3 regions of the Novacetimonas hansenii genome follow, and region 2 is predicted to be linked to each of the others. Evidence: riboswitches for the same ligand, from Rfam matches in the RefSeq annotation. Region 2 holds a riboswitch; each other region holds the start of a gene.
The links. A riboswitch is a leader RNA that binds a small molecule or an ion and turns the genes downstream of it on or off. The one in region 2 is predicted to bind cobalamin.
Positions count from the first base shown of each region.

Region 1: linked by a shared signal. The riboswitch ahead of IFJ82_RS00070 (DUF1636 domain-containing protein) and the one ahead of IFJ82_RS09965 (aromatic ring-hydroxylating oxygenase subunit alpha) in region 2 are both predicted to bind cobalamin.
Region 3: linked by a shared signal. The riboswitch ahead of IFJ82_RS03360 (CbtA family protein) and the one ahead of IFJ82_RS09965 (aromatic ring-hydroxylating oxygenase subunit alpha) in region 2 are both predicted to bind cobalamin.

Region 1 covers NZ_CP062147.1:13,798-17,050, forward strand. The annotation lists gene IFJ82_RS00060 (CbtB domain-containing protein) at 109-333, opposite strand; gene IFJ82_RS00065 (histidine phosphatase family protein) at 1,095-1,634, shown strand; cobalamin riboswitch at 1,653-1,909, shown strand; gene IFJ82_RS00070 (DUF1636 domain-containing protein) at 1,986-2,513, shown strand; gene cobW (cobalamin biosynthesis protein CobW) at 2,510-3,253, shown strand, end outside.
Region 2 covers NZ_CP062147.1:2,258,414-2,261,666, reverse strand. The annotation lists gene IFJ82_RS09975 (FecCD family ABC transporter permease) at 1-771, shown strand, start outside; gene IFJ82_RS09970 (ABC transporter ATP-binding protein) at 768-1,526, shown strand; cobalamin riboswitch at 1,694-1,934, shown strand; gene IFJ82_RS09965 (aromatic ring-hydroxylating oxygenase subunit alpha) at 2,127-3,209, shown strand.
Region 3 covers NZ_CP062147.1:785,132-788,384, reverse strand. The annotation lists gene IFJ82_RS03360 (CbtA family protein) at 319-1,053, opposite strand; adenosylcobalamin (AdoCbl) riboswitch at 1,099-1,275, opposite strand; gene IFJ82_RS03355 (peroxiredoxin) at 2,034-2,624, opposite strand; gene IFJ82_RS03350 (lytic transglycosylase domain-containing protein) at 2,674-3,253, opposite strand, start outside.

The DNA.
Region 1 (3,253 bases), 1.3 Mb from region 2:
GGTGGGGCCATCACGCCACTGGGCGCGCGAACACTCCGCCACAAAAGCAACCGCAATGGCCAACCTGCCGCCCGGAGAACCCGCCCGGACAGCAGCCGACAGGAAACGTCAGTGGCAGGGGAAGCCGAGCAGGTGACGTCCATCATGGACGAATTCATGGACATAATGCCCCGACACCAGCGAGGTCGCACCCTGTTCCGCGCCCACGAAATACAGCAGCAGCGAAGCAATCACGAGGCCGAAGACCGCCCACGGCAGCAGGTCACGAACCGGAATCGCGACAGGCGCGGAAGACAGGCCACCCGCAGGCAGGACAGAAGATGTGTGGTTCATGGCAAAATGCACTCCCTGATCAGTCGTGATCCCCGACTAACCGATTTCGGACCCCTCGGCAAACGCTTCCGCCCCCTTGCCGGTGGGCATCGGGCATGCGCACGCGGGGAAAACGCCGACGATGAAAAACAGTGACGCCGTTTTTATGAACGCTCCGTTTACGAACGACCGGGGACACAGGGCCACGACACAGGGGCGCCCGTCGCCTTATATGATCCTGCCCCGACAAGATGTCCCAACACAACGCTTCAACAAAAATCCCCGACCTCAAGAGATCCTGGCATCAAGATCTCAATGAGGACGCCGAAAGCCTGTTTGAAAACAAATCATTGATAAAAATAAGAACAGTTTTTTGGTGTTGCTGTTTTTTGAAAATGCGATGTCTTCTGAAGCTTTTTGGAAAAAGGCGGCACCCAAAAACTTTTCTTGTTTTTTATCAACGCGTTGTTTTTAAACAATCTCTAAAAATTATGAGATTCCCAGAAAATAGGTCGCCGATAAAAAATAATGACATGGTATGATGACTGCGTTTTTTCATGAGGGCCACATCCTTCAAGGCTTTTGGAAAGGAATTGTGCCAAAAACATTTATTATTCCAGTTGGTGATGCGCCCTGTCTTGTCACACCGCCCAAGGCGACAACGCATATTTTCATCAATCCGTTGGTTTCGAACAGACTTTCGCATGAAGCGACCTGAAAGACACTGCGCCAGCCATTTCCAACATCCCCCATTTCCCCCGGAACTTTGACACACCGCCCCCATGCACCTGACCTGCCTGTCCCTGCCCGCGCCTGACTGCCTGCGTCGCGCCATCATCCCCACACGTGATGACCTGCCCCCCCTGCCCCCCGGACAGGCGGCGCATCTGTGCGCCACGGCACCCGTTGCCTGTGGCGATGATACCGCCATCCCTGTTGCGCAATGGGCGGGGCGCACGCCCATTGCGCACGCCGCCCTGCGCGCACGCGACCACGGCGCGTGGCACGGCCGCGCCCTGCATGACCTGCCGGCGCCCGACGTCGCACGCTGGATCGCGGACCCGGATTTCGCACCGCCAGACGGTGAAAGCCTGCGCGCGGTGCTGGTGCGCGCGGCGGACTGGCTGTCGCGCTGCCCCACCGGGCATGCAAACATGATGGTCATCGCGGACACCATGGTCATACGCGCCCTTGTGCTGGCGACGCTTAGCACGGGGGCAGAGGCGTTCGCGGCCCTTGATATCGGACCATGCACCCGCACCCTCGTGACATTCCATAACAGGTGGCGTGTGCGTGAGGCAGGGGCGGCCATCACGTTTTGACACCACATCGCGGGCGCGTGTAAAAGCCCGCATGATGGTTCCCGTAAGGGAAGAAACAGGGAAGCACGGTGCGTGGCGCGGCAGGTTGCCGCCCGCAATGCCGTCACTGCCCCCGCAACTGTAGGTGGTCTCAAACATCCAGCAGGCCGTCCCTTTACAAAAGGGTGCGGCACGTCACTGGCCAGTCTGGCCGGGAAGGCGCCGGATGCGGCGGCAGGGACACTGTCCATGCCCCGGCCACAAGTCAGGAGACCTGCCATCATCGCCATGTCCCACACCAGTTCCGGGACATGGCACGACCACTGAATGTCGCAGGTCCGGCGGGGTGCCTGGAAATGCGGCGGTATCCTGATGTCCGTGCCATGCATCGGCCCCGATGCCGCACGGTCGATGCACCCCGGCCATGGCCGCCATCCCATCGGGATGACGCGGCGACAGCGCAGGACGACACGTGCAATGACCACAGGTGCCCCCCCTTCCGACGCCCCCCATACCACCACCCGCCCCGACCTTCGCGCCATCCATCTCCATGTCTGCGTTACGTGCCTGCGCGGGCTGCCGGTTGGCGCCGCACCACCCGGGCGCGCCCTGTATGAACAGATGCTGACGCGCACGCACGACACCAATGTCGTGGTGCATGAGGTCAAATGCCTTGCCGCGTGCGATCGTGGCTGCACCGCCGTCGTCGCCATGCCGGGGAAATGGGGATGGCTGCTTGGCCATCTTGGTCCTGAAAAGGCCGACGACCTGATGATCTACCTTGCCGCCTATGCCGCCTCGCACAGCGGCAGTGTCATGCCTTCGCGCCGTCCGGCCTCTCTGTCGGACATGGTGCTGGGCCGTTTTCCCGCCGCCCTCCTGACGGAGCACTCTTCATGACCGTATCCCCCTCCTCCCGTCCCGCCACCCGCGCCGCCCGTGCGAAGGTACCTGTCACCGTCATCACCGGCTTTCTTGGCGCGGGCAAGACGACGCTGCTGCGCCATGTGCTGGCACAGGCGCGCGGACGGCGCATCGCGATTGTCGTCAACGAATTCGGCACGCTGGGCATTGATGGCGAAACGCTGCGTGCCTGCGGGGTGGAAGGATGCCGGGATGACGATATTGTCGAACTGACCAATGGCTGCCTGTGCTGCACCGTGGCGGATGATTTCCTGCCGACGATGGAGGCGCTGCTCGACCGGGCTGATCCGCCGGAGCATATCGTGATCGAGACGTCCGGCCTTGCCCTGCCCAAGCCACTGCTCAAGGCATTCGGCTGGCCCACGGTGCGCACGCGCATGACCGTCGATGGCGTTGTCACCGTGGTTGATGGCCCCGCCGTCGCGGCCGGGCGTTTCGCCGACGACCCGGATGAAATCGCACGCCAGCGCCAGGCCGACCCGTCACTGGACCACGACAACCCGCTTGCGGAAGTTTACGAAGACCAGCTCCTTTCGGCGGACATGGTGATCATCAACAAGACCGACCTGATGACACCAGATCAGATCACCATGGTGGAGCGTGAGATCCGCGCCGAAATCCCCCGCGCGGTCAAGGTCATCCATACCGTGGACGGGCAGGTGGACCCCGTTGTCCTGCTGGGCATGGATGCGGCGGCCGAAGATGACCTTGCGGCC
Region 2 (3,253 bases):
CAGGGATATCTGCGAAACCCGCTGGCGGACCCCGGTATTCTGGGCGTATCGGGTGGGGCGGCACTTGGTGCGGTATGCGTGTTTTATACCGGCCTCATGCAGCTTTCCATCGCGGCCCTGCCGCTTGGTGGCCTGACGGGGGCCCTGTGCGCGGCTGCCGTGCTGATGGGGGTGGTGGGGCGTGGCGGGACACTGGTGCTTTTACTGGCGGGGGCGGCACTTAGCAGTTTTACCGCCGCGCTGACGGCGCTGGTGCTGAACCTTGTCCCCAGTCCGTATGCATCCTTTGAAATCATGCATTGGCTTATGGGGTCACTGACTGACCGGACCTTTACCCATGTCTGGATCTGCCTGCCCGGTGTGGTGTGTGGCACGCTGTTTATGCTGTCCTGCGCACGTGCGCTCGATGCGCTGGCGCTGGGTACGGATGTGGCGGAAAGCCTTGGGTTCCGGCTTCATGCGCCATGGGGGATACAGACGCGCGTCGTGCTTGGCCCGGCTCTTGCCGTTGGGGCGTGTGTGGCGGTTTCCGGTGCGATTGGCTTTGTGGGGTTGGTGGTGCCGCATCTGTTGCGCCCGTTGACGGGGCACCAGCCTTCACGCCTGCTTGTGCCGTCCTTTCTGGGTGGCGGACTGTTGCTCCTGGTGGCGGATATGGTTGTGCGCCTGGCGGCAAGCGGGCCTGAACTACAGCTTGGCGTATTGACGGCATTGGTTGGTGCGCCGGTTTTTTTCGCCCGTGTCATCATCCTTAAAAGGAGCAGCCCATGAGCTTGCTTCATGCGTGCGGCGTCTCGCTCAGACGGGGGGAACGTGCTGTCGTTTCCGCCGCTGCCCTTACCCTGGAACGGGGGCGGGTTGTGGGCCTGATCGGACCGAACGGGGCGGGGAAAAGCACGTTCATGCGTATGCTTGCGGGGTTACAGGCCCCCGATTGTGGGAAGATCCAGCTTCTTGGGCGTGACATGGGGCAGATCCCCCCCGCAATGAGGGCAAGGCAACTGGCCTTTATCCCGCAAGATGGGGGAATGCCGCCGCCGATGCCCGTCCGTAATCTGGTGGCACTTGGGCGCCTGCCACATGGACAGGCCAACATGCATGCGATAGGGCATCCTGCGGTGCAACGTGCGCTGGAGGCAACAGGCCTGCTGGACCTGTCTGCCCGTCCGGCCAGTCATCTTTCGGGTGGAGAGCGGGCGCGTATGAACCTCGCGCGTGCGCTGGCGACCGATACGCCTGTTGTTGTGGCGGATGAACCGATTGCTGCCCTTGACCCTGCCCATGCCCTGTCCATGATGCAGCTTTTCCGTGAACAGGCCGCACAAGGTAAGGGGATTGTCGTTGTGTTGCATGATCTGGTGCTGGCAACGCGGTTTTGCGATGAACTTGTGCTGATGGATGATGGCTCCATCATTCGACATGGCCCTGCAACACAGGTGCTGGATGATGATATCATGCATGCAGTGTACGGGGTAACGGTCAGGCGGATCGGGGATGCTGTCATTCCGTGGGAACTCTGTCGATAAGGCATCTTGATGTAATCCGGGCTGTTTTTTTACGAATCCGTTATTTCCCCGGATTATTGTTTGCAAAAACCTTTCCGGACATTTGCGGGGCTGGGACTGATCTGCGAATGCATTTCGAAAAAATCTTCAGGATATCTTGCATCTGGCGGAAAAATGCAGGCACTATCAACTTCTATCAAGTCGATGGTCCCGTGCGAGCGGGCTAACAGGGAACGCCGTCATGCTCCGGCCGGGTCATAAGCCCGGGAGCCAAGTCGGAGGCTGCTCCCGCAACTGTAGGCGGTATGTCGCCGGTTCATTTACCCCCATGGGGTAGGTCACTGTTTCCACGATCAAGGGAATGGGAAGGCAGGAACCGGCAGGCCATGATCCGTGAGCCAGGAGACCTGCCATCGTCATTTGCCAAGCCGTCGGACGGGATGTGCCGAAGGCGGGAGAAGCCTATGCCCATCAGGCAGGAAGCCACGTGCCATGGCGATATGGCAGGTAACGCATCCACGCGTTGCAGTTTTATGAAAATCACACGAAAAATAACGTCTTTTCTGACTGCGCCGCCCCAGGTCCCGTGTGGCCGATATTGTGGGAGGCATTGAAGCGAGTATGGCACGGATTATATCGGACATAACCGCGCCGGTGCGGATGCCGCGTCTGCCCCATGATATCCGGCGTGTGCGGAGTAACCCTGATTTCTGGTATCCCGTTGCCTGGTCGCGTGAACTGCGTCGGGGCAGGGCGATCGGGGTACGTTATGCAGGGCAGCCGATTGTCGTGGTCAGGCCAGAGGCCGGTGCGATCTTTGCGCTTGATGATGTCTGTCCCCATCGTCAGGTTCCTCTGAGCAAAGGAGATGTATGTGGGGATTTTGTGCGCTGTGCATATCATGGGCTGAAATATAGCCGACGTGGACAGTGTTTTTCACCGGATATGAAAATCGAAGATGATCTGCCCCGACTGCGCACATGGGCCTGTCAGGAAAAGGACGGGCTGATTTTTGTTTTCATGGGGCCGATGGAAAAGTCCGACAGTGTGCCTCTGCCGGATATTCCACGTGTGCGCGATCCACATTATCGTACGCGTCATTTTGGAAAAATTGTGAAATGCCATTACAGTTTCATGCATGAAAACCTGATGGACATGAACCATCAGGTCCTGCACAGTCGTCTGGTCGGAAGTATGAAACCCCGGTTCCTGGGCATGGAACGTGGTCATGATTTTGTGGAGGCGCGCTATACCTTTGCGCGTATGGCCGGCAAGCAACCCCTGAGTGAAGCCCTGATTTATGGGCAGCGTCGGAAAGAAGGGCGCAATTTCGCCTATCGCGATGTCATGACCATCCGTACACAATATCCATATCAGGCATTGCGGATCGAGACGCAGGGCGTTGAGGAACCGGTCATGGACCTGTGGATTGCGTATGTGCCGCAGGATCGCGAGGAACAAACCAACCGTGTCTTTGGACTATTGTCCATACGCCGGTTGAAGGTTCCGTTCATACTGGATCTGGCATGGCCGTTGCTGGTTGCCTTTACGGAACGTGTCTTTGCTGAGGATCGCGAAATTGTCGAACTTGAACAGCGGGCATGGCAGGAGCAGGGCGGTGATCGGAATCAGGAAGTTTTTCCGGTTATCATGGCCTTGCGCCAACTGCTTGTCCAAAATGGGATAAGTGCGCAAACAGCCTGAAATCAGGAACCAGGGTCTGGTGCAGCTTTTCCCCCAGGACTTCA
Region 3 (3,253 bases), 1.5 Mb from region 2:
GGTGGGCGGCAGATCCCCTCCCCCACGATGATCGTCCGCAGCCCTCAGGCGGGATGGCCCTGATACCCAGTACACCTGACACCCTATATAGAGGCTGCCTGAAAAGGCAGGCTTGATAACATACTGAAATTATAAAAGTTTTTGGTGAAGCTTTTTCCAAAAAGCTTCAGAAGACGCCGCCTTATTTCGATCAAAAGGCGGCACCCAAAAACTTTTCTTTTTCATCCATGAGTTGTTTTCAAACACTCTCGTAAAAAAGGCGTCGCATTTTCCAAAAATGCGACGCCAGCAACATCCCCGGCAACCTGTCCGGTCGCCTCAGCCGCGCACGACCCCATGGTGGCCGTGCAGTTCGGGCATACGGTCCACCAGCAGGCCGAATACAAGGCCCAGCGCCCCCCACAACACGACCTGCATGCCAAGGGCGGCCTCGCGGAAATGCCACAGCAGGGCGGCGGGGAAATCTGCCGGGACCTCGTTGATCGTGGGCAGCGCCAGTTGCAGCACCGTCACCAGCACGACAAACAGCGCACAGCCACACAGCCATGCGGACCATGCCCCCAGACGCGCCAGCAGCGCCCGTCCTGCCAACACCGACAGGATCATCGCACAGAGCGAGAAGACGACCATTTCAAAATAGGTCGCGGTGCGTTGCCCGATTGTTTCGGGGTTCCCCACGGCGGGCGGGTTGGCGGGATATTTCAGGTCGGGCACCAGCACGACCGCCACGAACCCCGCCGCCGCCAGCAACAGCGCCAGCATCCGTGGCGATACCTGTCCCACACGGCCAAACGCCACCGCAAACGCCAGCGCGAATACCCCCCCATACGCCGCGCCATACATGACGGACGCCGTCAGCAACCCGATGGAGGACTGCACCTTGCGGCTGACCAGTTCTTCTTCTGGCGGTTCACCTTCGGCCGCGTCATGCGCGGCCTCGAACGCGATGGCGCGATCGACCTGGGGTTCGCCGACAATCCGCGCGAAGCCAAAGGCGAGGAACGCCGCGAGAATCCCCGCAAGCATACCGCGCAGCAGGACACGCCCGGCCATCAGGCCCGCACCGGCAAAGGGAAAAGGAAGGGAATATGCATATTCATGACTCCTGCGGGGAAATCGCGTCCCCGATGGATGGAAGAAAGGATATCATGCAAAGTATCTGGCTTGGCAGGGTGCGCGCATCGACATGATGCCATGCATGCCCGCATTACAGTGGCGCGACCGCACCGGATTTTCACCGGCTTCCTTTGCATGAAAGGCCCGTTTTCATCGCAGGGCGCACCGCACAAGTCAATGCGGGGCAAAGCCGCCCCGTCGCGCCCTGCACAGCGCATCCCCAACGGGACATCCCAAAGCCTGCATTCAGGACAGCGCATCTTGGGGCAGCGCATTCGGAACAATGCATCTTGGGCAACGCATTCTGGGCAACGCATCCCGAACAGCCATCCGGGATGACCCGCCGGTCAGATGACAGGCAGGCGCGTGAACAGGCGCACCCTCCGCGCCCGCACATCACGGCATGCCGCGTTTACGGAAAAAGCGCCGCAGGATTCTTAGAAGCTGTTTGAAATGGTCATTCTTGATAACATACTGAAATTATAAAAGTTTTTGGTGAAGCTTTTTCCAAAAAGCTTCAGAAGACACCGCCTTATTTCGATCAAAAGGCGGCACCCAAAAACTTTTCTTTTTCATCAATGCTTTGTTTTCAAACACTCTTCTATTCATGAATCTACTGGAACTGTTTGAAAACATCCCCTTAGATAATGGAAGGGGAAATTCCAGATTTTACTTTAACATTTTGAAAATGCGACGATTTTCAGGACATCCTGGAAAATCTTTACCAAGAACTTTCAGGATCCCAGTGGGATATGGGGACAGTTTTTACAAACAGCCTGCTCGGGAATGATCGAAATGTCCGGGCGCTGCCTGTTTATAAAAAAGCAGCGCCTTTACACGGGGCCGTAAAAAACTTCAAAAAACCATTGCCGTTTCAATCGGTTGCTGGTCCTGACGTTTCAAACGATTTCCTGTATTCAGGGGGCCGGGGCATGTCCCGCGCGCCATGCCCTGATCGCCTCGAGTGTGCGACGGACATGTTCGTCAGGCGAAAGCGCGCTGTAGGTAAAGATGATTTTGCCATCGGGGGCGATGACATAGGACGTGCGGCTGGCGTAATGGACCACCGGCATGCGTGAATCATACAGCCGCGCAATCGACCCCGACGGATCGGACGCGACGGGGAAACGGCCATGGCATTCGCTGACGGAAAAACGGTCCAGTGTCTTGAGATCATCCATCGACACGCCGATCACGCTGGCGCCAAGTGCGTGGTAACTGTCCATCGCATCCGCGAATTCATGTGCCTCTATGGTGCAGCCACGCGTAAAGGCGGCGGGGTAGAAATATACCACCACCGGCCCGTTACGCAGCGCATCGGCCAGATGAAAGCTGAACTCCTTGCCTGCCTGCGCGGCGGGGGCGACGAACATCGGCGCATTGCTGCCCGCGGGCAGGGCGGCGCGCGCGGTGGACCATGCGACAATCCCGGCAAAGGACAAAACCCCCACCAGTGGCACGATAATACCTGTCCACGACCATCGCGGACGCCTGTAGAAATATTTCATTCACTTCATCCCGTCATGTATCGTGCGTCATGCGTCATGCGTCGTGCCCTCATGACCCGGAAATCGGTCCCATGACCTGACAGGCATGACTGCCCAGTTTCTGGCACGCCTGCAACGCGCTGGCATGCGACAGGCCCAGCAGGCGGGCGCGATAGACACGTCCCCGCCCCGCCGTGACCGAATCAACCTGTTCACGCGCGCCATGCAGCGCGGCGTTGGCGCGGGCATGCTGCAATGCCTGCAACGCCTGTCCGCGCGATCCGTAGGCCCCGACCTGCACCGCCCAGTTGGCGGCATCCATGACGATGGTGGGATGCGCGCCCACCGCCGACATCGGCAACTGCCCTGCTCTGGCGCGCGCGCTCCATGCCGCACGGACGGCCGCGCTTTCAGCCGACGGGGCCTCGGCCACCTGCAATGGCTGGTCCGCGCCGATCACCTGCCGCCCGCCACGCCCATGCCGGGTGCTACCCTGCGCGCGGGCCTGCGCGCGGGCCTGTGCCCTGGCCTCGATCATCAGGTCGGCCTGTGAACGGTTGACCGGCGACACACCGGCGATGCGCGGGCCGATAAAGGCCACATATTCGCGTGTTTCACGCGGCAGCGTATGGCTGCGGTCAAGGAAATCA